DNA from 4 places in the Pantoea phytobeneficialis genome. Region 2 is predicted to be linked to each of the others. Evidence: predicted binding sites of a transcription regulator. Region 2 holds the regulator's gene; each other region holds the start of a gene.
The links. The regulator LexA, encoded in region 2, represses DNA repair genes until DNA is damaged. The targets are predictions, from matches to a motif close to TNCTGTATGTACATACAGNA.
Positions count from the first base shown of each region.

Region 1: the regulator LexA is predicted to act here: its motif matches at 4,613-4,632, upstream of sulA (SOS-induced cell division inhibitor SulA).
Region 3: the regulator LexA is predicted to act here: its motif matches at 4,861-4,880, upstream of umuD (translesion error-prone DNA polymerase V autoproteolytic subunit).
Region 4: the regulator LexA is predicted to act here: its motif matches at 5,172-5,191, upstream of dinB (DNA polymerase IV).

Region 1 covers NZ_CP024636.1:1,536,546-1,544,052, reverse strand. Annotated here, with positions in the region: gene helD (DNA helicase IV) at 1-1,107, opposite strand, end outside; gene CTZ24_RS07030 (YccF domain-containing protein) at 1,231-1,674, shown strand; gene yccS (YccS family putative transporter) at 1,684-3,822, shown strand; gene CTZ24_RS07020 (TfoX/Sxy family DNA transformation protein) at 3,830-4,429, opposite strand; gene sulA (SOS-induced cell division inhibitor SulA) at 4,653-5,144, shown strand; gene ompA (porin OmpA) at 5,494-6,564, shown strand; gene matP (macrodomain Ter protein MatP) at 6,632-7,099, opposite strand; partial or broken gene CTZ24_RS07000 (AAA family ATPase) at 7,153-7,507, shown strand, end outside.
Region 2 covers NZ_CP024636.1:344,689-352,195, reverse strand. Annotated here, with positions in the region: gene CTZ24_RS01560 (CsbD family protein) at 1-43, opposite strand, end outside; gene dinF (MATE family efflux transporter DinF) at 207-1,532, opposite strand; gene lexA (transcriptional repressor LexA) at 1,623-2,237, opposite strand; gene CTZ24_RS01545 (diacylglycerol kinase) at 2,343-2,711, opposite strand; gene plsB (glycerol-3-phosphate 1-O-acyltransferase PlsB) at 2,835-5,258, shown strand; gene ubiA (4-hydroxybenzoate octaprenyltransferase) at 5,333-6,217, opposite strand; gene ubiC (chorismate lyase) at 6,229-6,741, opposite strand; gene CTZ24_RS01525 (prolyl oligopeptidase family serine peptidase) at 6,890-7,507, shown strand, end outside.
Region 3 covers NZ_CP024636.1:1,811,963-1,819,469, forward strand. Annotated here, with positions in the region: gene CTZ24_RS08445 (ABC transporter permease) at 1-717, shown strand, start outside; gene CTZ24_RS08450 (ABC transporter ATP-binding protein) at 714-1,493, shown strand; gene CTZ24_RS08455 (membrane-bound PQQ-dependent dehydrogenase, glucose/quinate/shikimate family) at 1,932-4,361, shown strand; gene umuD (translesion error-prone DNA polymerase V autoproteolytic subunit) at 4,401-4,811, opposite strand; gene CTZ24_RS08465 (glycoside hydrolase family 28 protein) at 4,947-6,293, opposite strand; gene otsB (trehalose-phosphatase) at 6,699-7,487, shown strand; gene otsA (alpha,alpha-trehalose-phosphate synthase) at 7,484-7,507, shown strand, end outside.
Region 4 covers NZ_CP024636.1:941,462-948,968, forward strand. Annotated here, with positions in the region: gene mtnK (S-methyl-5-thioribose kinase) at 1-94, shown strand, start outside; gene fadE (acyl-CoA dehydrogenase FadE) at 157-2,601, opposite strand; gene lpcA (D-sedoheptulose 7-phosphate isomerase) at 2,845-3,423, shown strand; gene CTZ24_RS04215 (class II glutamine amidotransferase) at 3,476-4,243, shown strand; gene dpaA (peptidoglycan meso-diaminopimelic acid protein amidase) at 4,214-4,960, opposite strand; gene dinB (DNA polymerase IV) at 5,204-6,259, shown strand; gene CTZ24_RS04230 (sugar ABC transporter substrate-binding protein) at 6,741-7,507, opposite strand, start outside.

The sequences.
Region 1 (7,507 bases), 1.2 Mb from region 2:
TGCACCGCCATGCATACGCATCAACCCCAGCCAGCGCTCCAGACGGGACGCCAAACGCTGTGCCAGTTTATCATCCTGCCAAAATGGCCCTTCGGCAACGTCCCACTTCAGTTCTTCCTGCAACCACTGACGCCAACCACTGGCCTGCGCCTTTTTGCTGCTGCATTGTCCACGCCAGCTCTCAATTAACAACTGACGACGGGCTTTGCTGTCGCTTTCCAGTTTGCTGATGACAGGCTGTTTATTGCTGCCTTCACGAATAATGTGCAGCGCCAGCGCGTGAAAAGTGCGCGCCTGAATCGCGCTTTCACCCAGCCGCGACTGGATGCGATCGTTCATCTCGTCTGCCGCCTGACGCCCAAATGCCAGCAGCAGAATCTGCTCCGGCTGCGCCAGTTTACGCTGCAACAACCAGCCAGCACGCGCCACCAGCACCGACGTTTTTCCACTTCCCGCCCCGGCTAACACCAGTAACGCGTCTTCGCCATTCACCACCGCCTCACACTGCGAAGGATTGAGCGGCGTCGTTTCAACCGTGGAGAAAAAGGTCTGGTACTCCTGCAAGATTTTTGCTGTCCACTCACGGTTGCGCTGGCGAATCGCCGTTTCACCCTGATTCAGCCATTGCTGACAGAACTGCCACAATTCGCGGCAATTCTCGAACTTGTCCAGCCGTGATAGCGGTAACGGTAAGGCAGAAAACTGCCGGGCAATGTTTTCTTTTACCGTCTGGAGTTCGCTTCGCTTTAGCCAACGGTCCTGGCTGGTAAACGCGAAAATCTCCTGCTGTAACCCGGTCAGCACCCCGACACAAACCTCGCTCATCTCCTGGCTCCATTGCTGCCAGGCTTGTTGCAGGTAATGAAAAAAGCGCTGCGTTTCCTGCCATTCCGTACCGTGCAACCGCACCACTTTCTCGTCTGGCAGCAAAAATTCCAGCTCGCCCCACACCAACCCACGCTTACAGGCGATATCCAATAATTGATTGAAAGGGATCAGGTATTCGTGACGATCGCCGCTGACTTCCACTCCGGCTTCCAGCAGACGTACGCGATTATAAGGGTGCTGAGCCAGACGTTTACCCATTGATGTTGCTTTCAGTTCCATGTCCGCACCGTGTTCAGCAAGAGGATTATCGCGCAGTTTACCTGTCAGACCCTTGGCGCTCCAGCCTTAAAACAGGCTAAACTGGGCAACACATATTGCGGATTGCAAAAGGAAAATCGTGTTATGCGCACCGTGCTCAACATTCTCAACTTTGTGCTGGGTGGCGTTTTCACCACCCTGAGCTGGTTACTGGCTACGCTGGTCAGCATCGTTCTCATCTTCACATTGCCATTGACGCGTTCCTGCTGGGAGATCACTAAACTCTCGCTGCTGCCATTTGGCAACGAAGCGGTTCATGTCGATGTACTGCGACCAGACAGTAAAAATCAGGTGATGAACGCCGGAGGCACTTTTCTTAACCTCTTCTGGCTGGTGTTTTTCGGCTGGTGGCTGTGCCTGATGCACATCTCTGCGGGTATCGTGCAGTGCCTGACTATCATCGGGATTCCTGTTGGCATTGCTAATTTCAAGATTGCCGCCATTGCCCTGTGGCCCGTGGGACGACGCGTTGTTTCAGTTGAAGAAGCGCAGGCGGCGCGGGAAGCCAACGCTCGTCGCCGTTACTGAGACTATGCCATGATGCCTGAAGCCTTACCCGGCTGGCGCCGTTATCTGTTTAACAGCAGCTTGCGCTATTTGCTGCGCATTTTTTTCGCCCTTGCCGGTTGTGCCGCCGTTCCGTGGTGGTTACAGCAAATTGAGTGGACGATCCCCCTCACTCTCGGCGTGGTTGCCGCTGCATTGGCCGATCTTGACGATCGCCTGGCAGGCCGCCTGCGCAATCTATTGATTACGTTGATCTGCTTTTGTATCGCATCGGTATCCGTCGAATTACTGTTTCCCCACCCCTGGGCATTCGTCCTCGGCCTGGCGCTCTCAACCTGGGGATTTATTCTGTTGGGTGCCCTCGGGCAGCGTTATGCCACTATCGCCTTTGGTGCATTGCTTATTGCGGTGTATACCATGCTCGGCGTAGGTTTGTTTCCACAGTGGTGGATGCAACCAACGCTGCTGCTGGTGGGGGCCTTGTGGTACAACCTGCTGACCCTGGTGGGGCATGTGATGTTTCCGGTGCGTCCGGTTCAGGAGCAGTTGGCGGCCAGCTTTTCTCAGTTAGCGCGTTATCTGGATGCCAAAGCCAACTTGTTCGATCCCGATGGCGGTGAGCAGGATGATGCCAACCTGATTGCCACCGCAATGGTGAATAGCCAGTTAGTCGCCCAACTTAATCTGACGAAAAGCACTATCCAAAGCCGGTTACGCGGCGACCGGGGTTCACGCAGCACTCGCCGCAGCCTGCATTACTATTTTGTGGCGCAGGATATTCATGAGCGGGCCAGTTCCTCCCACCTGCAATATCATCAACTGCGCGATGACTGGCGCTATAACGAGGTGCTTTTTCGCTTCCAGCGACTGCTGAATATGCAGGCACAGGCATGCCGACAGTTAGCGGAGGCCATTTTTTTGCGTCAGCCCTGGCATCATGACACCCATGTCGAACGCGCCTTTGAGCGGCTGGAAACCGCACTGGAACGCTTGCAACAAAATGCCCCGGACGACGCCCATATTCGTGCGTTATTCTGGCTGCTGCGTAATTTGCGCGCCATAGATGCCCAACTGACATCGATCGAATCGGAACAGAAACTGGCGCAACCTGCCCCATCCAGCGACGATAATCTTTCCAATGATGGACCAGGCGGTTGGGCGGATATTCGGCTGCGCATTAGCCGGCATCTCACGCCAACCTCCGCCCTGTTCCGCCATGCCGTAAGAATGTCGTTGGTGTTGTGCATCGGCTACGGATTTATCCAGATCACCGGTGTACATCGCGGCTATTGGATTTTGCTTACCAGCCTGTTTGTCTGTCAGCCGAATTATAATGCCACCCGACGGCGACTGGCGTTGCGTATTGGCGGGACGCTGGCAGGGATTGCCATCGGTTTACCGGTGCTCTGGCTGGTGCCTTCCATCGAAGGACAGTTGGTATTGATTGTGCTCAGTGGTGTGCTGTTCTTCGCGTTTCGCCAGATACAATATGCTCAGGCAACGCTCTTCATTACCCTGCTGGTGCTCCTCTGCTTCAATCTGTTGGGCGAGGGCTTTGAAGTCGCCCTGCCGCGAGTGGTGGATACGTTGCTGGGGTGTGGCTTAGCCTGGCTTGCTGTCGCTTTCGTTTGGCCAGACTGGCGCTTCCGCCAGTTGCCTGCGGTAGCCGAACGTACGCTCAATGCCAACTGCCGCTACCTTGATGCCATTATGGAGCAATATCATCAGGGCAAGGATAATCGTCTGGCTTATCGTGTTGCGCGGCGAGATGCGCACAATGCCGATGCCGAACTGGCCTCAGTTGTGTCAAATATGAGCAATGAAGCACGTCATCAGCAATCATTACGTGAAAACGCCTTTCGGTTACTTTGTCTGAATCACTCCTTTCTCAGCTACATATCCGCGCTGGGCGCTCATCGGGTCAGGTTAAATGACACCCGACTATTAACGTTGCTGGATGATGCGGTGTGCTTTGTTGATGATGTTTTGCAAATTGAACGCGTCAGCGATGCTGAGGCAACGCAGATGCAGCAGACCCTGCTGCATCGACTGGCGGAAATGAAATCCAGCCCGGAGACGCAAGCTCCGTTAGTTTTGCAGCAGTTGGGATTATTAATTGCGCTGTTACCTGAAATTGCGCGCCTACGCCGCACCCTCGCAGCAGATTGAACCGCTGTTAGCGGAGCGTTTTTTGATACCACGCGCATAACTCCTCCCGGACCTCACGAGGCAATGCCGCCTCGTGATGGCCCGAAATCGCTCCCTCGAGAGCCAGCAGCGTCTTCAGGCCGATATGCTTATTGATGGTGCGAAGTTTCAGCCAACTTTTCTTAGCACCTGTTTCACACAGATGTTTGACCGAGCAGATGCCGACCTTGTGTAGCATCATTTCCATACGCAGGCTGAGATTGGGCAAATCCTTCAGCCGCAGTGAGACATAACGGGTTTGCAACTCCTCACGCGCAGCGTGTAGCGCCCCAGAGGATAGCCGCATTAACTGTTCAGGTTCCTGCCAAAGACGTTTGTCGACTTTGTAATAACTCAGTGTCACCGGTATACCGCGTTTACTGTATATCAGCGGCTCCATCGGGCATTGCGTCGCATAGGTCGTCACCGCTTCACAGGCACGTAGATAAAGTGCATCTTCATTGATAAACGCAAAGACAACCTTTTCCACTGAGAGCGTATAACCACCAAACTGCGTGCGGGATTCAATTTCGCCTAGCGCGGCTAATTGTGCTTTCGATTGTTCGACGATTGGGTGAGATTTTTTCATCCTGATACCTTCCTGAATTCCTTTTACCAGAACTGTCCTAATAAATACTTCATGTATTCATCAGGTTAGAAGATATTGAAAACGTTCCAGCTGTTCAATGAATAAATGCATTCGAGGTGAAAATTTGTCCGATTTTGCGAGACGTTTTCAGAAATTGAGGTTGATCTTTATCCAGGAACTCATTACTGTATATTCATACAGTTCATTACTGAGTGATTAAATTATGCGTACTCAATTCTCTGGCACCGCTGATCGTTCTCACCGTTTTGCGACTTCAGACGTAGCGCAACCTTCTTTGGGTGGCATTACAGAACTTCGCTACAGCGAGCAACCTGGCATGATGCAATTACTGCTGCTGCCGGTGCTAAAACAATTGAGCTTACAATCACGCTGGCAGCTGTGGTTAACACCTGCACATAAGCTGAATCGCCATTGGATGCAACAATCTGGTTTGCCGCTGGAAAAGAGCATGCACATCACTGAATCTGAACGCTACAGTACGGTTGAAAGCATGGTTAAAGCTCTGCGCACCGGTAACTATAGCGTCGTGCTGGCGTGGATCCCTTATGAGCTGAATGATGATGAACGTCGTGAACTCAAACAGGCTGCTGCTGAAGGGGAAGCTTTGGGTTTGGTGATGCGTCCTCAGGGACACGATGGGGTTTTGTGCAGACAACCATCTGCGTCAAAAATTCCCTCAGATTTGTTTCATTAAGTAAAATTAGGATTTTTCTCACGCTGTTTTTTGCGGAAGTTGACGCTAAGCCACTGATTCTTGTCCCGCCAGCTTAGACAATGGCTTAGCCGATTTTTTCATTTCTGATCACGAAGATTATGCCGTGTCAATTGTTAAAATGTGTGTATAAATCCCTGTTTTTTTATCGCCTGGCGTCACATCATACTTGTAACTTTCCAATCTCGTTGTAGACTTTACCTCGCCAGGGTGCTCAATAACCTCCGTTTTTTCGGTAGAGTCATAAGCGAGCGTTTTGACCCGGCGAAGGATTAAACCAAGAGCAAACTATTTTTGCTCATTGCCTATTTGGATGATAACGAGGCGCAAAATGAAAAAGACAGCTATCGCAATTGCAGTGGCACTGGCTGGCTTCGCTACCGTAGCGCAGGCCGCTCCTAAAGATGACACCTGGTATACCGGTGCTAAACTGGGCTGGTCTCAGTATCACGATACTGGTTACTACGGTAACGGTTATGAGAACAACAACGGTCCGACTCACGAAAGTCAGCTGGGCGCAGGTGCATTCCTGGGCTACCAGGCTAACCCGTACCTGGGCTTCGAGCTGGGCTACGACTGGCTGGGCCGTATGCCGAACAAAGGCAGCGTGACTAACGGCGCGTTCAAAGCACAAGGCGTTCAGCTGGCTGCTAAACTGAGCTACCCGATCACTGACGATCTGGACGTGTACACCCGTCTGGGCGGCATGGTATGGCGTGCTGACTCAACTCAGACCAACCCGACTACTGGCCGCATCAGCGACCATGACACCGGCGTTTCTCCGCTGGCTGCTGTTGGTGTTGAATACGCACTGACCAAAAACTGGGCTACTCGTCTGGACTACCAGTGGGTTAACAACATCGGCGACGCAGGCACCGTTGGCGCACGCCCTGACAACAGCATGCTGAGCGTCGGTGTTTCTTACCGTTTCGGTCAGGACGAAGCTGCTGCACCGGTTGTTGCTCCGACTCCGGCCCCAGCTCCGGTTGTTGAAACCAAGCGTTTCACCCTGAAGTCTGACGTTCTGTTCAACTTCAACAAAGCAACCCTGAAGCCGGAAGGTCAGCAGGCTCTGGATCAGCTGTACAGCCAGCTGAGCTCACTGGACCCGAAAGACGGTTCAGTTGTGGTTCTGGGCTTCACCGACCGTATCGGTTCAGAGCAGTACAACCAGAAACTGTCTGAGAAACGTGCTCAATCTGTTGTCGACTACCTGGTTTCTAAAGGTATCCCGTCCAACAAAATCTCTGCACGTGGCATGGGCAAATCTAACCCGGTTACTGGCAACACCTGTGACAGCGTGAAAGGCCGCAACGCCCTGATCGACTGCCTGGCGCCGGACCGTCGCGTTGAAATCGACGTGAAAGGTATCAAAGACGTGGTAACTCAGCCGCAGGCTTAAGTTTTCGCGTAATAAAAACCCCGCTTCGGCGGGGTTTTTTTATACCTGGCAGATGGCAACCAATAGATTACTCGCTACCTGCATCACCTTTACCCAGAATAGCCTGCAAGTCCTGCTTCAGTGTCGACATCTGGCTGGCATACTTCTCTTTGCGTTCCGCATCTTCAATCAACTGCACAATCGTTTCAGAAAGCGTGCTGCTGCGACGCTGCGCCAGTCCTGCCAGCCGTTGCCACACCAGATATTCCAAATCGATTGATTTCTTCCTGGTATGCTGATGCTCCGCATTAAAGTGGCGCTTACGACGAGCACGGATCGTCTGCTTAAGACGATTTTCCAAATCCGGATGAATATGCTGGTCAATCCATGCGTTGACTTCGACAGGGCTATTTTCCATCGCCAACAGCAGGTCTACCGCGGCCTGAGCAGCACTCAGCTCCAGATGACGGGTGATCAGCTCACCTTCCCGATGCTTTTTCACCAGGTATTTCCACTTCCATCCACTTTCAAGATTTTCGAGCTGCTGGTATTTCATCGGAATCTCATCGTGATCACGTAACAAACTAAGAATAACAGCTTTTTTCCTGGATGCAGCAAGGAAAAACATGTTGCGGTCATCACAATTCGGGCCGGAACTCCGCAGTGCTTAACCTGGTTGATTCCTGTATAATCGCGCTTTTCCCGAATTCGACGAATGGAATATTTTGACCAGCTCTCAACTTACGTGGCAAGCCCTGCAGCCGGATAGCACCCGCTACCAATCCATTTTCTCCAATGTTTCACTGGAAGATAGCGATAGTCTAGCCGCGGTCCAGCCGCGTCTGCTGAATGCCCTGGCGCATTTACATCATCAACAACAGGGTTTTCCACTGCTGCTGTTACGCAGTCAGGAAAATAACGACTACCTCGCCTGGATTGCCTCGGCTGCACAGCGCTTTCAGCC
Region 2 (7,507 bases):
CTTTGAATTGTTTCCAGTTTCCGCTCACTTCGTCTTTGTTCATAACCTTTCTCCATGTTATGTCGAGTGATAGTGGTGGAATACCCAACGCCAGCGGGTAAAACCAACATAAAGCGCTACTCATTCGCGCTGATAAGGATAACTATAGTAGACATTACGGAATGGTTAGCACACTTACGGATTATTCTGTATTCAAAGCATCATAGTTAACTGTTTGCGAACCAGCTGTCATGACGCCAGTGACGACGCCAGACGAACCAGAGCGTTATTCCACGCACGGCCAGAAACACCGTCACCGCCAGCCACAATCCATGATTACCTAACCAGGGAAGCGTCAGTAATGACAGGCCATAACCGAGCGCCGCCAGCGCCATGCTGTTACGCATTTCCCGGCCGCGCGTTGCCCCGATAAACATGCCATCCAACAGGTAGCACCACACGCCCACTAACGGCATCACCACCTGCCATAACAGATAGCGATCGGCCGCATCGCGTAATGCCTCCAGTGAAGTCAGCAGGGCCACGATATGGGTGCCAAATAACGCATAAATCGCCGCAAACAGCAGCGCGACCAACCCCGCCTGACGGCAGGCAGCATGCCAGATGAGCAATAGCCGGCTGCGATCTTTGGCACCGACGGCTTCACCAGAACACGCTTCAACCGCATAAGCAAAGCCATCCTGTGCATACGCGGTGAAAGTCAGAAACATCAACAGCACCGCATTGACCGCTACCACATCCGGGCCAATACGTGCACCGAGTATCGTCAGGGAAGCAAAGCAGATTTGTAGCAGGAAGGAGCGCAGCATAATGTCGCGATTGAGGCGAAACAGACGAGCAGCATCACCGCGCCAACTCTCCCGCAGCATCGCCAAATCAATTCCGCGCAGCTTCAATACACGCGCCACCATCCATAATCCGACGGCAAGTGTCGTATATTCAGCCAGTGCCGTTGCTGCTGCGGCACCTGCTACGCCCCAATGCAGCCCCAACACAAACGCCAGATCCAACAGGATATTGACCAAATTCCCCACCACCAGTAGCACCACTGGCGCACGCGCATATTGCACCCCCAACAACCAACCGAGGATGACCAGGTTTGCCAGCGTGGCGGGAGCGCTCAGCCAGCGAATCTGAATGAACAATTGCGCCTGCTGTTGGACCTCCTGGCTGCCACCCATCAGCACCGCTGCCAGATTACTGACTGGCGTGCGCAGCAAAATAAACAGCACACCGGCCACCAGGGCAATGAGTAAAGGCTGGGTAAGCGCCCGAGCCAGTGCCTTTTTGTTGCCAGCACCAAATGCCTGAGCAGTCAGCCCGGTGGTGCTCATACGTAAAAACAGCAGCAACATAAAGATGAAACTGGTCGCCGTGGTGCCAACCGCCACACCGCCGAGATAAATGGGACTATCGAGATGACCAATGACGGCGGTATCAACCACGCCAAGTAGCGGAACAGTGATATTGGAGAGAATCATAGGCAGCGCCAGCCGCCAGAGTGCTTTGTCAGAGGAGGAAAACAGCTGCATCAGCCCGTCCCGGTTTGCTGCACTACCGTCTTGTCAGAGAATAAAACCACGGCAGCACAGAAGGCTGCCGTAGCAGGGGGAATCAAGGTATCAGAGCCACTCGCCGTTACGCACAATGCCTACCGCCAGTCCTTCGACCGTCAGGGATTGTTCGCGGGTATCGACAACAATCGGCTGGAAGTCGCTGTTTTCCGGCAGCAGTTGCACAATTGCGCCCTGCTTTTTCCAGCGCTTCACCGTGACTTCGTCATCGATACGTGCGACGACAACCTGGCCGTTACGCACTTCCTGTGTTTTGTGTACCGCCAGCAGATCGCCATCCATAATGCCGATATCTTTCATCGACATGCCGCTGACACGCAGCAGGAAATCAGCGCTGGGTTTGAACAGGTTAGCATCGACCTGGTAGTGCGCTTCAATGTGCTCCTGCGCCAGCAAAGGTTCACCCGCAGCGACACGGCCAACCAATGGCAGCCCCTCACTGGCTTCTTCTTCCATCAATAAACGAATGCCGCGCGAAGCGCCGGAAACGATCTCAATAACGCCTTTACGCGCTAATGCTTTCAGGTGTTCTTCTGCCGCATTAGGTGAGCGGAAGCCCAGCTGCGAAGCAATTTCCGCACGCGTTGGCGGCATGCCCGTCTGGTTAATATGGTCGCGAATCAGATCATAGACCTGTTGCTGCCTGCTGGTTAACGCTTTCATCCCGCCCCCTGGTTGTTTATACAGTCGCTGTGAGTATATACAGGTATTGGTGAAATGGAAACCAAAACTGAGGGAAAAATCAGCGAGTTGATGAATCCGGAATCCTTATCGCAAATGTGACCAAAGCAGCGCGATCCAGACAAACAGCGCCAGTAAAATAGCCAGCAACACGGCGGCCGATCCCATGTCTTTCGCGCGTCCAGCCAGCGGATGGCGTTCCTGACCAATGCGGTCGACCACGGCTTCAATGGCGCTATTCAGGATCTCAACAATGACCACCAGCACTACGGAACCAATCATGAGTACGCGGGAAATCGCATCAACATCCAGCCAGCACGCCACTATAATTGCCACTAATGCGGCAATAGCTTCCTGGCGAAACGCTGCTTCATGTGTCCAGGCAGCGCGCAATCCCTGCCAGGAATAACCGGCTGCTTTCACTATCCTGAGAAAACCGGTGACGTTATTTGCCATGTCGTTGAACCCTTTACTCGTTTTGACGTCAGTCTGGGCAGCCGGAGTGGTGCAGCCACAGATTTTCGCGGCGCATTCTGGTATGCTTGCCGCGCTTTGCTAACAAGAGGCTTGAAGTTGTCTATGTCAGGTTGGCGTAAACTTTATTATAAATTATTGAATTTACCACTCTCCATTTTGGTAAAGAGTAAGGCCATTCCCGCCGATCCCGTGTCCGAGCATGGACTGGATCCGACGCGGCCTATCCTGTATGTACTGCCTTATGATTCCAAGGCCGATCTCCTCACACTGCGTTCGCAGTGTCTGAAACACGATCTGCCCGATCCGCTCGCACCGCTGGAAATTGACGGCTCATTGCTGCCGCGACATGTGTTTATCCACGATGGACCGCGTGTTTTCCCGTATTTCGTGCCGAATCTGGAGTCCGTAAAGCTGTTCCATGACTACCTTGATCTGCACCGCAGCAACCCGGAACTGGATGTACAGATGCTGCCAGTATCGGTGATGTTTGGACGTGCACCAGGACGTGAAGTTCAGGGGGAATCCACCCCTCACCTGCGTATTCTGAACGGTGTGCAGAAATTCTTCGCCATTCTCTGGCATGGTCGCGATAGCTTTGTGCGCTTTTCGCCGACCGTTTCACTGCGCCAGATGGCGACCGAACACGGTACGGATAAGTCGATAGCCCAGAAACTGGCACGCGTGGCGCGGATCCACTTCGCCCGCCAGCGTCTGGCTGCGATTGGCCCGCGCTTGCCCGCCCGCCAGGATCTGTTTAATAAGCTGCTGCAATCGAAAGCGATTGAAAAAGCGGTGGAAGACGAGGCGCGCAGCAAAAAGATTTCCCACGAGAAAGCACAGCAAAACGCCGTCGAATTGATGGAAGAGATTGCTGCCGACTTCTCGTATGAAGCTATCCGCGTCACCGATCGCGTGATGGGCTGGATGTGGAGTCGTCTCTATCAGGGGATCAACGTGAATGGTGGCGAGCGAGTGCGCCAGTTGGCACAGGATGGACATGAGATCGTTTATGTCCCCTGCCATCGTAGCCACATGGATTACTTGCTGCTTTCCTACGTTCTCTATCATCAGGGACTGGTGCCGCCGCACATCGCCGCAGGTATCAACCTGAATTTCTGGCCCGCCGGGCCGATTTTCCGTCGCCTTGGCGCGTTCTTTATTCGCCGCACCTTCAAGGGCAACAAGCTTTACTCTACGGTCTTCCGTGAATATCTGGGCGAGTTGTTTAATCGCGGTTATTCGGTTGAATACTTTGTGGAAGGCGGGCGCTCACGTACTGGCCGCTTGCTGGAACCAAAAACCGGCACGCTGTCGATGACATTGCAGGCATTGCTACGCGGCGGTAGCCGTCCCATCACCTTCGTGCCGATTTATATTGGCTACGAACATGTGATGGAAGTCGGCACCTATGCCAAAGAACTGCGTGGTGCAGCGAAAGAAAAAGAAGGCTTTATGCAGATGGTGCGCGGCCTGCGTAAGCTGCGCAATCTTGGCCAGGGTTATGTGAACTTCGGTGAACCCCTGCCGTTGGTGAACTATCTGAACAAACATGTGCCGGAATGGCGCGAGGCGATTGATCCGATCGAGCCGCAGCGTCAGGCGTGGATGAACCCCGCAGTGAATGACATCGCTAACCGCCTGATGGTGCGGATTAACGATGCGGGTGCCGCCAATGCCATGAACCTGTGCGTCACCGCGTTACTGGCTTCTCGTCAGCGTTCGCTGACCCGCGAGCAGCTCATTGAGCAACTGGAGTGTTACACCCAATTGCTGCGCAATGTGCCCTACTCACCGGAAGCCACGGTGCCGAATCTCAGCGCTGAAGCCCTGCTGGATCACGCGATGGGCATGAATAAGTTCGAGACTGAGCAAGATAATATCGGTGACATCATCATCCTGCCGCGTGAGCAGGCAGTGTTGATGACCTACTATCGCAACAACATTCAACACATGCTGGTGATGCCGTCGCTGATTGCCGCGATTGTGCAGCAGCATCGTGAAATCAGTGAAGCTGAATTGTTGCGTCAGGTCGCGCTGGTCTATCCGATGCTGAAGAGTGAACTGTTCCTGCGCTGGAGCAACAATGAGTTGCCTGAGCTGATTCAGTCGCTGTGCAACGAGATGGCGCGTCAGGGTCTGATCACGCAACAAAACGGTCAGGTACAAATGACCACCGCGCGCTATCGCACGCTACAACTACTGGCGGCGGGTATCCGTGAAACGCTCCAGCGTTTTGCCATCACCTTCTCGATTCTCAGTGCGAAACCCACCATCAACCGTGGCACGCTGGAAAAAGAGAGTCGTACGCTGGCACAGCGTTTGTCGGTGCTGCACGGCATCAATGCCCCTGAGTTCTTTGATAAAGCGGTGTTCACCGCGCTGGTACTGACCCTGCGCGATGAAGGCTATATCAGCGACAGTGGCGATGCCGAGCCAGGACAGACACAAGCCATGTGGCAAATGCTGGCCGAATTGGTGACCAGCGATGTGCGTCTGACCATCGAGAGTGCAGTCGCTCACGATTAAGGTGCTAATTAAAAAGCCGTCATCCACTGGATGACGGCTTTTTTACTTCAACAATCGCACGAAAAATCGCGCTGCTACAGCAAATCGATAAACGGCTGAGTATTCAACAGAATACCGATAAACAGCACCAGACCAACGTAGTTGTTATTCAGGAATGCCTGGAAGCAGGGTTCGCGCTCGCGTTGAGCTATCAACTTCTGCTGATGGACAAACAAGCCTGCCGCTAACAGCAGCGACCAGTAAAACGCGCCATTCAGATTCAGCAGCATCCCCACCAGCACCATCAGACCCAGCGTTGCCAGCTGCAACAAGCCGATGATCAACTTGTCATAGCGACCAAACAGAATGGCCGTCGATTTCACGCCTATCTTTAAATCATCGTCCCGATCCACCATAGCGTATTGTGTATCGTACGCGACCGTCCAGCACAGGTTGGCGATAAATACCAGCCAGCAGACTAAAGGTAAGGACTCACTAACTGCCGCCCAGCCCATGGGAATGGCCCAGCCAAAAGCAGCGCCCAGCACCACCTGTGGCAGATGGGTATAACGCTTCATGAAGGGATAAACCCAGGCCAGCGCCAGCCCCACCACTGACAACATAATCGTCATGCGATTCATGGTCAGCACCAGCAAAAACGCCAGCAGAGCTAAGCCCACAAACAGCAGCTTCGCTTCTTTTTCCGTCACCAGCCCACTCGCCAACGGGCGTGCCGCGGTACGTTTCACATGTCCATCGACTTTACGGTCAGCGTAGTCATTAATGACGCAACCCGCAGCACGCATCACAACGACACCCAACACAAACACCAGCAGCACCGGGAGTGGGGGAATCGCCATGCCGGATAACCACAGCGCCCATAGCGTTGGCCACAGCAGCAGCAGCGTGCCAATCGGTTTATCAATGCGCATCAGGCGGCTGTAGGCCTGTAATTTATTTATTCCCAGGGTCTTTTGCACAATCCTTATCCTTAATCCAGCGCGCGGTAAAGCGGCGACGCCGGTAAAAACAGTTCAGTTAACAACAGCGGTTTGCCGGAGAGGCGTAAACGGGAACGCCGACCCCACAGCGCACCGACTTGACCCGGATCGATAAAATCTCGCGTCAGGGTAGAGTCAGCAAACAGATAGCGCCCGAGTGGGCGTGTACCAAGCTGCTGTAGCATCTGCTCAGGGCCATTAAGCGTGCTTTCCGGCACCAGGGTGCGGCCAGCCAGCCAGGGCACACCATCGCCGCATAACAAAATTTCTCGCAGCCAGAAGCGCTGATCGGCGGGTAGCAAATCCCCTTCCTCTTGCAGTTCACCGGCATCAATAAAGGCTTCACGTACCAGTTGCACCGTGACTTGCTGGCAATGCTGCTCAAAGCGTCGTGTCATCGAGTCTTCTTCCATTAGCCAGTCGAGCAAGGGTGCGGTTAGCAGCGGGGAAGAAGCAGGCAGCCAGTGTAGCGCGCGCAATTGCGCCAGCGCATCCTGAGACATAAAAACTCTCCACAGAAAAAAGTGCGCCCAGTGTAACGCACCACCGCCGCAGCGCGAATAACGAAGCGTTGCCGGAAATGCGTTGTAAGTTAATTCAATGCAAAACCGCTATGCTTGCTTCAGTTCACCAGGCTACTAAGGAGATGTCATGACGCCAGAACAACATCAGGATCTGTTAAACGCACTGGAGCAACCCCTAAACGACCAGGCACTCAGCTGGGTCGCCACACAAAACAGCCTTACCACTGCTCAATTCGCTCAGGGCAGCCGTTTCCAACAGGCCCAGCAAGCGACGCTGCATTGGCTGAATGACAAGTCCAACATTCCCTGGGTTACCCACTATCGCGAGAGCCTGTATAACTTCTGGCAGGATGAGGAACATCCGCGCGGTATCTGGCGGCGTACTAACGCGGTCTCCTATCAGAGCGCCGAACCCGAGTGGGAAACCGTGCTGGATTTGGATCAACTCAACCAGCAGGAAAACAGCCACTGGAGTTTTCATGGCGCCCAGCCACTCTACCCCGACTACGCGCGTGCGCTGATTTACCTCTCCAGCGGCGGCGATGCCTGTGAGATACGCGAGTTTGATCTGGTCAGTAAGACCTTTATCAACGACGGCTTTTTTCTCCCTGTCAGCAAAAGCCGGGTGAGTTGGGTAGATGAAAACACCCTTTTACTCAGCCTGGATGCGGGGGGCGAAACCCTGACCTCTTCCGGCTATCCACGCTGTGTCCGTCGCTGGCAGCGCGGCACGTCCCCTGAATCC
Region 3 (7,507 bases), 1.5 Mb from region 2:
CTGCTTTTTCTGCTGTGGCAGACGGCAGTCAGCGCCAAATGGCTCAACCCGGTGTTGCTACCATCGCCGGGGGAAACCCTCGGCTATCTGTTTAGCGCGCTGGCGGATGGCAGCATGAATCAGGATATCGGCGATACGCTCTACCGTACGCTGATGGCCTTTGTGGTGGCGGCGGTTATCGGTGTGCCGTTGGGGGTGATGCTCGGCAGTAGCGAACGTCTGTATCGCAGCGTCGAATTTTTGGTGGATTTTTTCCGCTCAACGCCATCATCCGCACTGATCCCTTTGTTTATGCTGATTTTCGGTATTACCGATACCAACAAAATCGCCATTGCCGCCTTCGCGGCGGTGCTGGTGATCCTGTTTAACAGCGCCTACGGCGTGATGAACGCGAAGAAGACCCGCATTATGGCGGCGCAGGTGATGGGGGTTTCACGCTGGCATGTGTTTAAGGACATCATGCTGATGGAAAGCCTGCCGCAGACCTTTGTCGGTTTGCGTACCGGCGTCTCGATGGCGCTGGTGATCGTCATCGTCGCCGAAATGTTTATTGGTTCTGAAACCGGGTTGGGGCACCGCATCATTGATGCGCAGCAGCTGTTCAACATTAAAGATATGTACGCCTCGATTCTGATCACCGGTGCTTTTGGCTATCTGCTGAATCTGGGTTTTCTGCTGATTGAAAAACGCTGTGTGCACTGGAGTGGCAAAGCATGAAAAAACCCGATTATCCGCAACCCAATACCCATGTCACTATTCGCGGGCTGGATAAAAGCTTTGCCGGGCAGCCGCTGTATCAGGATCTCAACCTCGATTTACCCAAAGGCAAGATCGTCTCGATATTTGGGCCTAATGGCTGTGGCAAATCGACGCTGATGAACATGATTGCCGGATTGATTCCGATCGATCGCGGGCAAATCCTGTTCGACGGCAAAACGTTGGCGGAGACGAAGATCGGTTATGTGTTCCAGAATTACCGCGATGCGCTTTTTCCCTGGTTAACCGCCTGGCACAACATTGCCTATCCGTTAAAACGCCAGGGCATAAAGGCGGCGGCGGTCAAACAACGTGTGGCTGAATTGGCGGCAATGTTTGATATTCGCTTCGATCTGCAACGTTATCCGTATGAACTCTCCGGTGGGCAACAGCAAACGGTGTGTATCATGCGCGCGCTGGCGACGCAGCCTGAAGTGATGTTTCTTGATGAGCCGTTCTCGGCGCTCGATTTTGAGATGACGCTGTTTATCCGCGATAAATTGCAGCAGGTCCAACTGGCGACCGGCGTCACCATGCTGATCGTCTCACATGATCTGGAGGATGCGGTGTTTCTGGCGGATGAAATCTTGTTGCTGACACGGCGGCCTACGCGCGTGGCCGAGATTGTGCCCTTTGTCCTGCCGCGGCCGCGTACTGCTGAGATGATGAGTCACCCGGAGTTTGTCCGGGTGAAAGCCCATACACTCGCGGTGTTTAAACGCGAGATGGCAGGTTAACGCATAACGTAACGGCGCGATTTATCGCGCGGGTTTTTCCTGCAACGCGCACGGGATTGTGCGATGTATCGCGCCGTTACGAAAAGAATAAAAAGTGCGGTTATTTACCGCCGCATCCCACCTGATTTAATGACCTCGTGAAATTATCCCCGTCTGCGAATAACCAGTAAGCACAAATATTTTAACCTGTAAAATGTCAGGGTATTCATTCCTAAACCATTAATAAACGGGATGGTGGCGTTTCTGCGCTGATAATTAATGACGGTAGTTAATTAGCTGGGGCGCATTATGATTGTTATTGATGTAAATGTTATTGGTTTGTTTTTAAGTAGTGACTGAAAAGATGTGGATTTACATTTATTGACATCTAATTAACACAAACATACAGTCCTTACGATTTTAACTAACATGTCACCATTTTAAATTATCGGGGAGTGTATGGATATTAAGGAACAAGGGTCTGGACGGCGTTCAGGCTTGTCATTTGTCCTGAGCATCATTTTTGCGTTGCTCACGCTGGCGACCGCCATCGCTATTATTATTGGCGGCGGAAAACTTATTTCACTGGGTGGATCGGCATATTATCTGATTGCCGGTATCGCCTATATCGTGCTGGTGGTGCTCTATTTTAAAAAACCAGCGGCGGGTTTCATTTTTTCCTGCCTGATTTTTGCACTGACGATTATCTGGTCGCTGGTGGAAGTTGGCGGCCTGATCTATTGGGATTTGCTGCCGCGCCTGGTGGTACCCGCGCTGTTATTTCTGCTGAGTTTGCTGGTGACCGCCACCGATAAAGGTGTGCTGTCGTCGCAGCGTCGTCTCTCTGGCGGGCTTAGCCTGGTGGTGTTTGTGGCATTAATCGCCACCTTTATTGGTGGCTTCTTCCCGCATAACACCCTCTATAACCCGGAAGCCGTCTCTGCCGAGCCGTTGCAACCAACGGATAGCGATGCTTCCAAAGCGGGTCAGGACTGGCGCTATATCAGCCGCAACGCCAGCGGCACGCGCTTTGTGCCGCTCGATCAGGTCAACGCGGATAACGTTAAAGATTTGCAGGTGGCCTGGACTTATCACACCGGTCGCCGTCTGACAGGCAATGCGACGGGGGTTGATGAAAACACACCGATTCAAATTGGTTCCGTGCTTTATACCTGTACGCCGGAAAACCTGATTGCCGCAGTGGATGCCGATACCGGCAAACCAATCTGGAAATTCGATCCGCATGCGCGCACCTATGAACACGTTACCTGCCGTAGCGTCGGTTATTACGACTACGACAGCGATGAAACCCTCAGTGCCGAGCAGAAAGCGGCGTATACCGATACGGCCTGCCGTCAGCGCATTATTGTTTCCACCGTTGATGCCCGTCTGATTGCGCTGGACGCGCATACCGGCGAGCTGTGCCCGAACTTCGGCCAGAATGGCATGGTCAACCTGCAACAGGGGATGGGCGATACTGCCGACAGCCGTCGTTATCACCCGACCAGCGTGCCGGTGATTATGGGCCATCTGACAGTATTCGGTTCCTGGGTACGTGATATCACCGAAGATGAACCCTCCGGTGTGTTGCGTGCGTATGATGTGCGTGACGGTTCGCTGGCGTGGGCGTGGGATGTTGGCAACGTCGAAGGGGCGAAGCAGGGTGATGCACATTATACCCTCAGCACCCCGAACGTCTGGGCCATCCCGACTTACGATAAAGATCTCGGCCTGGTGTATGTCTCCACCGGTAACGGCCCACCAGATTACTGGGGCGGTAACCGTAATGCGGCGAAAGAGAAATACGGTTCGTCAGTGATTGCGCTGGATGTGAATACCGGCAAAACCAAATGGGTCTTCCAGACCGTCCATCACGATATCTGGGACTACGACTTACCGTCGCAGCCGGTGATGTACAACATGAAGAATGAGCAGGGCGAAGTGGTGCCCGCGCTGATTCAGACCAGCAAAATGGGTGAAATCTTCGTCCTGGATCGCCGCACCGGTAAGCCGGTGAGTAAAGTCGAAGAGAAACCGGTACCGACTTCTCCGGCAGCGCAGGAAGAACATCTGTCGCCGACCCAGCCGTTCTCAGTGGATATGCCAACTATCGGTCTGGAGCAACTGAACGAGAAGAAGATGTGGGGCGTCAGCATGTTTGACCAGCTCTACTGCCGCATTCTGTTCAAATCGGCGCTCTATTCCGGCATCTTCCAACCGAACAGTGAGAAAACCTACCTGGAGTTCCCGGCGACCATGGGTGGCATGAACTGGGGTGGGGTGTCTATTGATGAAACTTCCGGCATTCTTTACGTCAATGATATCCGTCTGGGTATGCTGATGGCGCTGAAGAGTAAGGAAGAAGCGAAGGGACAGAAAATCTCCCTGAACGAAGTTCCGCAATGGGCCGGTACTATCCGTCCTCAGATCAGCGGGCCTTACGTTGGCGTGCGGATGGATAACTTCGCATCCTTCCTGCAAGTGCCGTGTCAGCATCCGCCGTTTGGCACCATGACCGCCATCGATCTGCACAGTAAGAAAATCGTCTGGCAGGTGCCAATGGGCACGGTGGAAGACACCGGTCCTCTGGGGGTAAAAACCCATCTGCCGATGCCGGTAGGTATGCCAACGTTGGGCGGCCCGACCACCACCAAAAGCGGTTTAGTGTTCTTTGCCGGTAGCCAGGATAATTACCTGCGTGCGCTGGACAGCAAAACCGGTAAGGAAGTGTGGAAAGCGCGTCTGCCGGTGGGAGCGACTGCGTCACCGTTGATTTATCAGTCAGCGAAAACCGGTAAAGAGTACATCGTGATCTCGGCAGGCGGTGCGGCGCACTCGCCGGATGTCGGTGATTATCTGATTGCTTACGCCTTGCCAGACAAAGCGTAAGTCTGACAACGCCCGGCGATATAAGCTGGGCGTTGTCACTCAACGTGCCGCATAAATAATAAAAGTCACCACGCCAAAGATCTCCAGTTGTTCATCTTCTCCCGGGGTAATCGGCGCGTAGCGTGGGTTCATGGCGAGCAGTTGCACACGCGGAAACTGTTGTAACCGTTTAACCGTAAACTCGCCGTTAATGGCCGCCACCACAATATCGCCATGTTTCGCATCCAGCGCACTGTCGACCACCAGTAAATCCCCTTCACTGATATTCGCGTCGCGCATGGAATCCCCTTCCACCCGGACAAAATAGGTGGCGTTGGGATGGGCGACCAGATGCTTGTTCAGATCCAGTCTGCGCTCGACGTAATCTGCTGCCGGGGAGGGGAAGCCGCAGTGGACTCGCTCAAGAAAGAGTGGCAATTGATGCGGCGGCGCACCGGGCATCGGACGCATCAAGAGAGGAGAGAAGGGATGAACTTTCATGGCGAATTCTCAATGATAAAACTGTATGTATATACAGTATTATTATCAGTCAATTCTGAGATCGCAATACGTTATCCCACCATTATTTTGTAAAACCCATAGATATCAATTAATTGATGAGTTTTCCCGGTGTAATGTCACCGCCGGTCCCTCAGCCAGCGTTTTTCCTTTATTTGCGCTAACAGACACATGATCCAGCCTTGCGGTGACGTATCTGGCCTGCACCCCGTATTCAGCGGTGATGGCAATATGGTGCAGATTGACATCGGTGATCGGTGCTTCCGGCAATCCGCTCAATATCATGGCGTATTTGGCACCGGTCGCCGCCAGATGATTGACGGTGATACCTGAGATAAAAGGCGTGGTGGCCGTCACCGGCGCTGGCGTGATAGGGGCAACCAGTGAATGACCTGCCGCACCGGCCTGACCGGAGTAACTGTCGGTAACCAGCAGCGGTGTGGCAACATTTGTCATCGTCACATGGTCAACCAGGAATGGCCCAATCTTGTTGCCGCGATCGCGACCTGATTTCACGCGCAGCCCATTTTCTGCGCCGATAAATCTCACATGTGAAACCACCACATTGCCGATACCGTTGATCGTCTCGCTACCCAGTGAAATCCCATGTCCTTGTCTCATCACGGAATCCTGAACAGTGATATTTTCAGATTTTCCTCCGCTGCCCACGGTGATACCTGATTTGATGGCGATATGATCATCACCGGTACTGATGTCGGCGTGTTTTATCCGGATGTCTGTAGAAGAAACGATATCGATACCATCGGTATTCGGTGAGGTGATGGGGTTATCGACGGTCAGTTGATCAATGTTCAGCTGATGGCTATTTCTGAGTACCAGGTTCCACATGGGGGAGTTGGTCAGCCGGATATGATGAATCTCTGAGGATGACACATTATTCATTTCCACCAGCCAGGGCCTGGGCATGCCATTTGCCAGAGGTATCCCTTTATATTTTGCTGTAAAAGCCTCCGGATGGCCGGACCTGACGGTATTGCGCAAATCGATCGCGGCTGGCCACCAGGCTTGCGCACCGTTGCCATCAATGGTCCCGCCACCCTCAATCGCCACATGACTGACACCATTGGCGAGGATGAATGCCTCATTCGGCTGTGTGGGCCTGCCAAGAAAGGCATCCACGAACTGGCGAGTATCGGGGGTGGCTTTCAGGGTAACGCCGTCGGGAATCACTAATCTCACGTTGCTTTTTAACGCGATCGGACCTGAAAGCCACACCCCTGACCCCAGTGTGACTTTACCTCCGCCTTTTTGCGCACACAGATCAATCGCTTGTTGAATGGCCCTGGTATTCAGCGTTACGCCATCGCCCTTGCCACCGAAATCAGCGGGGGAGCAAAGAAAGGGTGCGGCAGCGGCGTACAAGGGAGTAAGGCTTACGGCGACTAAAGCAAAACCAAACGTTGTTTTCTTCATGATATTGACGTCAATCCATAGAAATTAAGCACAGCCCATCAATGTAGCGTTGCCGACAAAAGCGGAGTAGAAGAAAGCCGCGTAGTGGGGCCGCGTTTTCTTGAGTATTTGTTTTTTCGATGTATTTATTCCGGGCAAATGCAAGCAAATATTGCGCGAAGTTATTTGCCATTGCCATTATCCGGCCACGGTGACTGGCAAAATCCTTATTCGCGTCTACACTTAACCGCATTGATGTTCGCAGTCTGGTTACGGTGTTGACTATAAACTTGTTAATTTGTGGAGCGTTACCCATCGAAATACCATCCAGTCGGCAAACCCTCCCCGTTATACGTATCTTATCCTGCACGCAACCCGCCTCCGAACATCGATATTGCTATCAGCCATTCGTACAGGAGGAGTGACGTGACCCCAGCGGTACATGAGATCAGCACCCTACCGTCGTTGAGCGGCGGGCTTTTTGCCTTCTTTTTTGATGTTGATGGCACGCTGGCGACGATTCAACCGCAGCCCGAGATGGTGGCGATACCTGCATCGGTGCGCCAGCATCTGCAACAACTCTCCAATCTTAATCACGGCGCGCTGGCGCTGGTGTCTGGTCGACCGATTGCGCAACTGGATGACCTGGTTGCGCCGCTGGAAGCCTCAGCGGCAGGTGTGCACGGGGCTGAACGCCGTGATGCCAGTGGCCGTATACATCGCCACTCACTGCCCGCCGATGTTGCGCAAACGCTGCAACGGGAATTGCAGGAAACGCTGGATCAATGGCCCGGCACTCAGCTGGAAGCCAAAGGGATGGCGTTTGCGCTGCATTATCGTCAGGCGATGACATATGAACAGGCGGTTATCAAGCTGGCGCAGGATGCTGTCGCCCGTTTTCCGGGGCTGGCGCTGCAACCGGGAAAATGCGTGGTGGAACTGAAACCGCAGGGCATCGATAAAGGCGCGGCGATCCGTGAATTTATGCGAGAAGCGCCTTTTGCCGGACGCATTCCGGTATTTGTGGGAGACGACCTGACAGATGAACAAGGCTTCCTGGCGGTTAACGCCCTGGGCGGTATCTCAGTCAAGGTCGGAGAAGGTTCCAGCTATGCGCGCTACCGCCTCAGCAGTGTGGATGCGGTCTGGAGCTGGCTGGAACAATTACTATTACAATCAAAGCATGACAACGTCGGTAAGGAGTCAAGGTTATGAGTCGCTTAGTAGTCGTATCT
Region 4 (7,507 bases), 600 kb from region 2:
CAGCTGCATCACCCTGGGACGCACGTTGATTCTGGCGGCTAACCATATTGATGATGTTGATGGATTGATTGCCCGGATTCGTCAGGCGGGATAAATCGTTCAGCAAGCGCGATAAATCGCGCCGCTACGACTTCGTGCGGCGCGTTTCGTCATCGTTTATGCCGCTTCACTGGCGCGGGTGGGCGCTTTGCTTTGCGGTTTGGGTACCGCCAGCGCTTCCGGTGCAAACTCATCAACGTTGATCGCACGCAAGCGACTGACTTCGGCACGGGTCAGGACCTGGGCTTCTGTCTCATCAATCCAACCCTCTTTCAGGCCACGCTGGGCCAGTTGATCCAGACGGGTGAAGGAGAGATTTTTCTTCAGCTGTTTGCACAGGCGATCGTGAATCACTTCAGCCGCCATCACATCCTGCAACGCTTGTTCCAGTTGTCCAGCCGGGTTATGTGCGCTCGGTGTCAGATATTGACCACGTCCCAGACGGGTGCGAGTGGCTGACGGCAGTTGCAACAACTTCGCCAGCTTGTGGTCGAGCTTATCAGACGGCGCCGGGCAGTGATGCCCACCAGCAAAGATCACCATACGTAGCGCGCCAGCCACCAGGCGATGCGGGAAGTTGCGCAGCAGGTCATCAATCGCCACTTCGGCTTGATGCAGCGCATCCTGTACGCCCCAGTGCACCAGCGGCAAATCGGCTTCATTGCGTCCTTCATCTTCATAGCGTTTCAGCGTGGCTGATGCCAGATAGAGTTGGCTCAGCACATCGCCAAGGCGCGCGGAGATGCGTTCACGGCGTTTCAGGCTGCCGCCCAGCACTGCCATCGAGACGTCCGACAGCAGGGCAAGGTTGGCGCTCAGACGGTTAATCTGCTGATAATAATGGCGTGTGGCGTCACGGGTTGGGGTGGCGCTGGTACGACCGCCGGTCAGACCAAGCCACAGGCTACGCACTTTATTGCTGCCGACATGGCCGATATGGCTGAACAATGCACGGTCAAACGCGACCAAATCATTTTTCGCCGCCGCATTCATCTCTTCCAGCACCCACGGATGGCAACGAATCGCACCCTGGCCGAAGATAATCATGCTACGCGTCAGGATATTGGCGCCTTCGACGGTGATCGCAATCGGGGCACCCTGGTATGCGCGGGCAAGGAAGTTGTTCTCGCCGAGCATAATGCCTTTGCCACCGGCGATATCCATCGCATCGATAATCGATTGTTGGCCGCGATGGGTGCAGTGATATTTGACAATCGCCGACAGCACCGCTGGCTTCTCGCCGAGCATAATGCCGCTGGTGATAAGGATTGCCGCCGCATCCATCACATAGGCGTTACCGGCAATGCGTGCCAGCGGTTCTTCAATCCCTTCCATCTTGCCGATGGAGACTTTGAACTGGCGGCGGATGTGCGCGTAGGCACCGGTCGCCAGTGCGATGGTTTTCAGGCTGCCTGTGGAGTTGGAGGGCAGGGTGATACCACGACCAACGGACAGGCATTCCACCAGCATACGCCAGCCCTGACCGGCCATTGCCGGGCCGCCAATAATGTAATCAATCGGCACAAAGATATCTTTGCCGCGCGTCGGACCGTTCTGGAAGGGCACGTTCAGCGGGAAGTGGCGGTTACCAATTTCCACGCCTGGGGTGTGGGTCGGGATCAGCGCGCAGGTAATCCCCAACTCTTCCGTCTCGCCCAGCAGATGATCCGGGTCGGACAGTTTAAACGCCAGACCAAGCACGGTGGCGATCGGTGCCAGCGTGATATAGCGTTTGTTCCAGGTGAGGCGCATGCCAAGTACCTGCTTACCCTGCCACTCACCCATGCACACCACGCCGGTATCGGGAATGGCCCCGGCATCGGAGCCGGCTTCCGGGCTGGTCAGAGCAAAGCATGGGATCTCGTCGCCACGCGCCAGGCGCGGCAGATAGTGATCCTTCTGCTCATCGGTGCCGTAATGCTGTAGCAGTTCACCGGGGCCGAGGGAGTTCGGTACGCCAACGGTGATCGCCAGAATGCCTGAGACTCCAGCCAGTTTTTGCAGTACGCGCGCCTGGGCGTAAGCTGAGAACTCAAGTCCGCCGTATTCTTTCTTGATGATCATGGCGAAGAAACGATGTTCTTTCAGATAGGCCCACAGCTCTGGCGGCAGATCAGCCATTTCGTGGGTGATCTGGAAATCGTTCGCCATACGACAGGCTTCTTCCACCGGGCCATCCAGGAAGGTTTGTTCTTCTTCCGTCAATCGCGGCTGCGGATAGTTGTGCAGTTTCTGCCAATCCGGTTTGCCACGAAACAAATCACCTTCCCACCAGGTGGTACCCGCATCAATCGCTTCTTTTTCCGTACGCGACATCGGCGGCATCACTTTCTGGAAGCTATGTAACATCGGTTTGGAAAACATGCTGCGACGCATGGTCGGCAGGTTAAACGGCAGCAGGATGATCGCGAGAGGCAGCAGCAACCAGGGTGTCCACAGCCCGCTAAACGCCAGCGCAGCGGTCCACAACAGCAGAATGGCACTGCTCAGCCGCAGAGAAAGTTGATGATAGAAGAGGGCGCTAATCAATATCAGCGTCGCAACGATTGAGGCAACCAGCATAATGAACCGCTCCGTAAGTTGTAAGAGGTCTGACCTGTTATGTGTTAAGGTTTAGAGCAGCCGCGAAAATTTATCAATCTGTTTACAACGCAATTACAACCAAACTCACAAAATCATCCTGGCAGATTGATCTGACACATAACCCGACGCTTTTTCCCGCCAGACGTCAGGTCTGGATGCTTTGCGCCTTAACGCCATTCCGTTAAACTTGCGGAGTCAATCTTTCCTCTAAAGGACATCCCTATGTATCAGGACATTATCCGGTCAGAGCTTAATGAAGCCGCCGATACGCTGAATAACTTCCTCAGCAATGAAGCCAATATCCACGCGATTCAGCGCGCCGCAGTGATGCTGGCGGATAGCTTCAAAGCGGGCGGCAAAGTTCTCTCCTGCGGTAACGGCGGCTCGCATTGCGATGCCATGCACTTCGCTGAAGAACTGACCGGGCGTTACCGTGAAAACCGTCCTGGCTATCCGGCCATCGCTATCTCTGATGTCAGCCACCTGTCGTGCGTCAGCAATGATTTTGGTTACGATTACGTGTTTTCTCGCTATATCGAAGCGGTGGGCCGTGCGGGGGACGTGCTGCTGGGTATTTCCACCTCTGGCAACTCCGCCAACATCATCAAAGCGGTGGAAGCCGCACGCGCGCAGGGCATGAAAGTGATCACCCTGACCGGTAAAGACGGTGGCAAGATGGCAGGAACGGCGGATATCGAAATCCGTGTGCCGCATTTTGGCTACGCTGACCGCATCCAGGAGATTCACATTAAAGTGATCCATATTCTGATGCTGCTGATTGAAAAAGAGATGGTGAAGTAAGTCGTGGCTTCTCCTCCCACGTCAGTGGGAGGATTTTACTAAGGCGGTAGCTATGTGCGAATTGCTCGGGATGAGCGCCAATGTCCCCACGGATATCTGTTTCAGTTTTACCGGTCTGGTACAGCGTGGCGGCGGAACCGGGCCGCACAAAGATGGCTGGGGCATTACCTTTTACGAAGATAAAGGGTGCCGCACCTTTAAAGATCCGCTGCCGAGCTTTAACTCGCCGATTGCCCGTCTGGTACAGGAATACCCGATCAAGTCACATTCGGTGGTGGCCCATATCCGCCAGGCGAATCGTGGCGAAGTGTCGCTGGAAAACACCCATCCCTTTACTCGCGAGCTGTGGGGCCGTAACTGGACCTATGCGCACAACGGCCAGCTGAAAGGGTATCGTCAGCTTGATACCGGCCATTTCCGTCCGGTTGGCGAGACGGACAGTGAAAAAGCGTTTTGCTGGATCCTGCACAAACTCACCACGCGTTATCCGCGTACGCCGGGTAACTGGCCTGCGGTGTTCCGTTATATCGCCGAGCTGGCGGCGGAACTGCGGCAGAAAGGGGTGTTTAATATGCTGTTGTCGGACGGACGTTATCTGATGGCGTTCTGTTCCACCAATCTGTTTTGGATCACCCGCCGTGCGCCCTTTGGTAAAGCGAAGTTGCTTGATCAGGATGTGGAAATTGATTTTCAGCAGCAGACCACGCCGCAGGATGTGGTGACGGTGATTGCAACGCAACCGCTAACGGGAAATGAAACCTGGCACCGGATAGTGCCAGGTGAATGGGTATTATTTTGCCTGGGAGAGCGCCAGGAATGATTTTGATGCAGCGTCTGGCGCGGTCATCACCGCCGGACTGCTGTTCACCGCATACTGGCCGGTGGCGGTCACGTTGACCGTCGGCGGCTGATGGTACTTCTCAAAGTACGCATAGCCCGGCTGCAACTGACGCCAGAAGCTGGCGTAAGTGGAGTAGCGATGACGCTGCATATTGCTGTCGGTCATACGGAACGGGAAGATGCTCAGGGCGATCTCTTGCTGGCCGTTACGCAGCGCCGCGTTCACATAGGTATAAATCTCGTCCATGTAGGCGTTGGTCATGGCATAGCAGCCAATTGACTTACAGTCGCCGTGAATCATCAGATATTTGCCGCTGTAACCATTATCACGGTCAAATTGATTCGGGAAGCCGGTATTGATGGCGCGATAATAGTGGCTATCCGGTTTTAACTGATTCAGCTTGACGCTATAAAATCCTTCCGGACTTTTAAAATCGCCCTCACGGCGTTTGGGTCCCAAGCCGCCAGAGAAATTACAAATGCGGTAGCTATCCAGCAGACGATATTCATTACCGATCTTGCCGTACAGTTCCAGCGTGCGTTCTTCCTTGAAGATCTGAATATAAACCGGCGTGCCAAGTAATTGTTTTTTTAGTTCTTTACTGACCGGAGCCTGTGGGTTAACTGGCTCTGGCGTCATTGCCCAGCTAAGGACCGGCATAACAATCATCGCAAGGAATAATGCGATTCTGCCCATTCTGTGTGTACCTTGAAGTGAAGAAAAACTCTGACGCATAACGTCTCTGTATTGCATTATCGGAAATATCCGCTACCGCAGCGCAACATTAACATTGTCTGGCGTTTAATCAAGCCGGTGGCTGAGAAAATAGCCATTTCTCAATGGGATTACGGCCATAAATTTGTAAACTTTAATGCTGGCAGCGACAAATATTGCTGATATCTTTCGATGCTGTATACTTATCCAGTATTCGGAGGGGGTATGCGTAAGATCATTCATGTCGATATGGACTGCTTCTTCGCGGCAGTTGAAATGCGCGACGATCCCTCTTTGCGTGATATCCCCATCGCCATTGGCGGCAGCCGGGTACAGCGTGGCGTCATCAGTACCGCCAACTATCCGGCACGCGAGTATGGCGTCCGTAGCGCGATGCCTACCGCGATGGCGTTAAAGCTCTGCCCACATCTGCGTCTGCTGCCCGGACGTTTCGAAGCCTACAAAGAAGCCTCGCGCCAGATCCGCACGATCTTTGCCCGGTATACTTCCCTGATTGAGCCGCTTTCGCTGGATGAAGCTTACCTTGATGTGACCGACAGTCCACATTGTCAGGGATCTGCCACTTTGATGGCGCAGGCGATCCGCGCCGACATCTGGCGGGAAACGCAGCTCACCGCATCAGCAGGTATCGCGCCAATTAAGTTTCTCGCCAAAATCGCGTCGGATTTGAACAAGCCCAACGGCCAGTTCGTCATTACGCCGCAGGCGATGCCGGATTTTTTGCTGACGCTGCCGCTGAGCAAAATTCCGGGTGTTGGCAAAGTGTCGGCGAAAAAACTGGAGGAGATGGGGCTTCTGACCTGTGGCGATGTGCAGCAAACCGACCTGGCGCGTCTGCTCAAACGCTTCGGCAAATTTGGCCGGGTGTTGTGGGAGCGCAGCCACGGCGTTGATGAGCGTGGCGTGGTGGTGGAGCGGGAACGCAAATCTCTCGGCGTTGAACGCACCCTGATGGAAGATATTCATCGCTGGGAGCAGTGCCTGGAGATTATTGATTATCTGTACGAGGAGCTGGAGCGTCGTTTGACGCGAATTCGCCCGGATAAACTGATCGCTCGTCAGGGGGTGAAGCTGAAGTTTAATGATTTCCAGCTGACGACCCAGGAGCATATCTGGCCGGTGCTGAATAAAGAGGACATGATCGCCGTGGCGCGCAAAACCTGGGATGAACGCCGTGCCGGACGGGGCGTCAGGCTGGTGGGATTGCATGTCACGCTGGTGAATCCACAGTTGGAAAGGCAGTTGTTGCTGGGGTTGTAGTGAGGTGCGGGCTGATACCCTCACCCCGGCCCTCTCCCATGAGGGAGAGGGAGATATGCCACAGGCTCGATCGGCTCCCATGAGGGAGAGGGAGATGTGCCATAGGCTCGATCGGTTCCCATGAGGGAGAGGGAGATGTGCCACAGGCTCGATCGGTTCCCATGAGGGAGAGGGAGATGTGCCACAGGCTCGATCGGTTCCCATGAGGGAGATGTGCCACAGGCTCGATCGGTCCCCATGAGGGAGAGGGAGATGTGCCACAGGCTCGATCGGCTCCCATGAGGGAGAGGGAGATGTGCCACAGGCTCGATCGGTTCCCATGAGGGAGAGGGAGATGTGCCACAGGCTCGATCGGCTCTCATGAGGGAGAGGGAGATGTGCCACAGGCTCGATCGGCTCCCATGAGGGAGAGGGAGGTGTGCCACAGGCTCGATCGGTCCCCTCTCCCGCTTGCGGGAGAGGGTTAGGGTGAGGGCAAAAATTATTTCTTGCCGTACTTCGCTTCCAGCGTGGCGAACCACGGAGCGACGAAATCGCTGTTTTCGCCCCAGCCCGGAATAATTTTGTTCAGCGACGCCACATTCACTGCACCTTGCTGGCTGTTCAGCTGCTGCTGCGAAATTGCCGACGCTTTAAACTCGTAGCTGGCAGGGGTGGCTTCACCGGCGATTTTATTCGCCACCAGGCGCATATTCACCGCACCGATGGTTTTTGGATCAACCGCTACCGTCTGCACCCACGGGCTGTTCTTCTCGTGCATCAGTTGCAGGTCCTGGTTGGAGACATCAATACTATAAAGCTTGATCTCGGTACGACCATTCTCCTGCAACGCCTTGTAAGCCCCCTGGCTGAAGGCATCCCACGAACCCCAGATGGCATCAATCTTCCCTTTCGGGTACTTGGCCAGAATCGCGCCAATTTTGTTGGCGGTGTCGCCCTGAACGTCAGAAGAAACGGCACCAATCGACTCCAGCTGATGAATGCCTGGATTCTCTTTCAGCAGTTTTTCATACACCACCTGGCGGCGATCCATCGCCGGGAAGCCACCGACCCACAGCTTGACGATATTCGCTTTGCCGTTGAAATCTTTGATCATCTGGCCGAGTGACTCTTGCGCCAGTGACGCATCATTTTGCGCCGTCACCGTCACACCGTTCACCGGGGTATCCACCGGAGTATCAAACACCGACAGTTTAATTCCGGCATCAGCGATACGCTTCACCAGCGCGGTGGAGTAGGGTTCTTTAC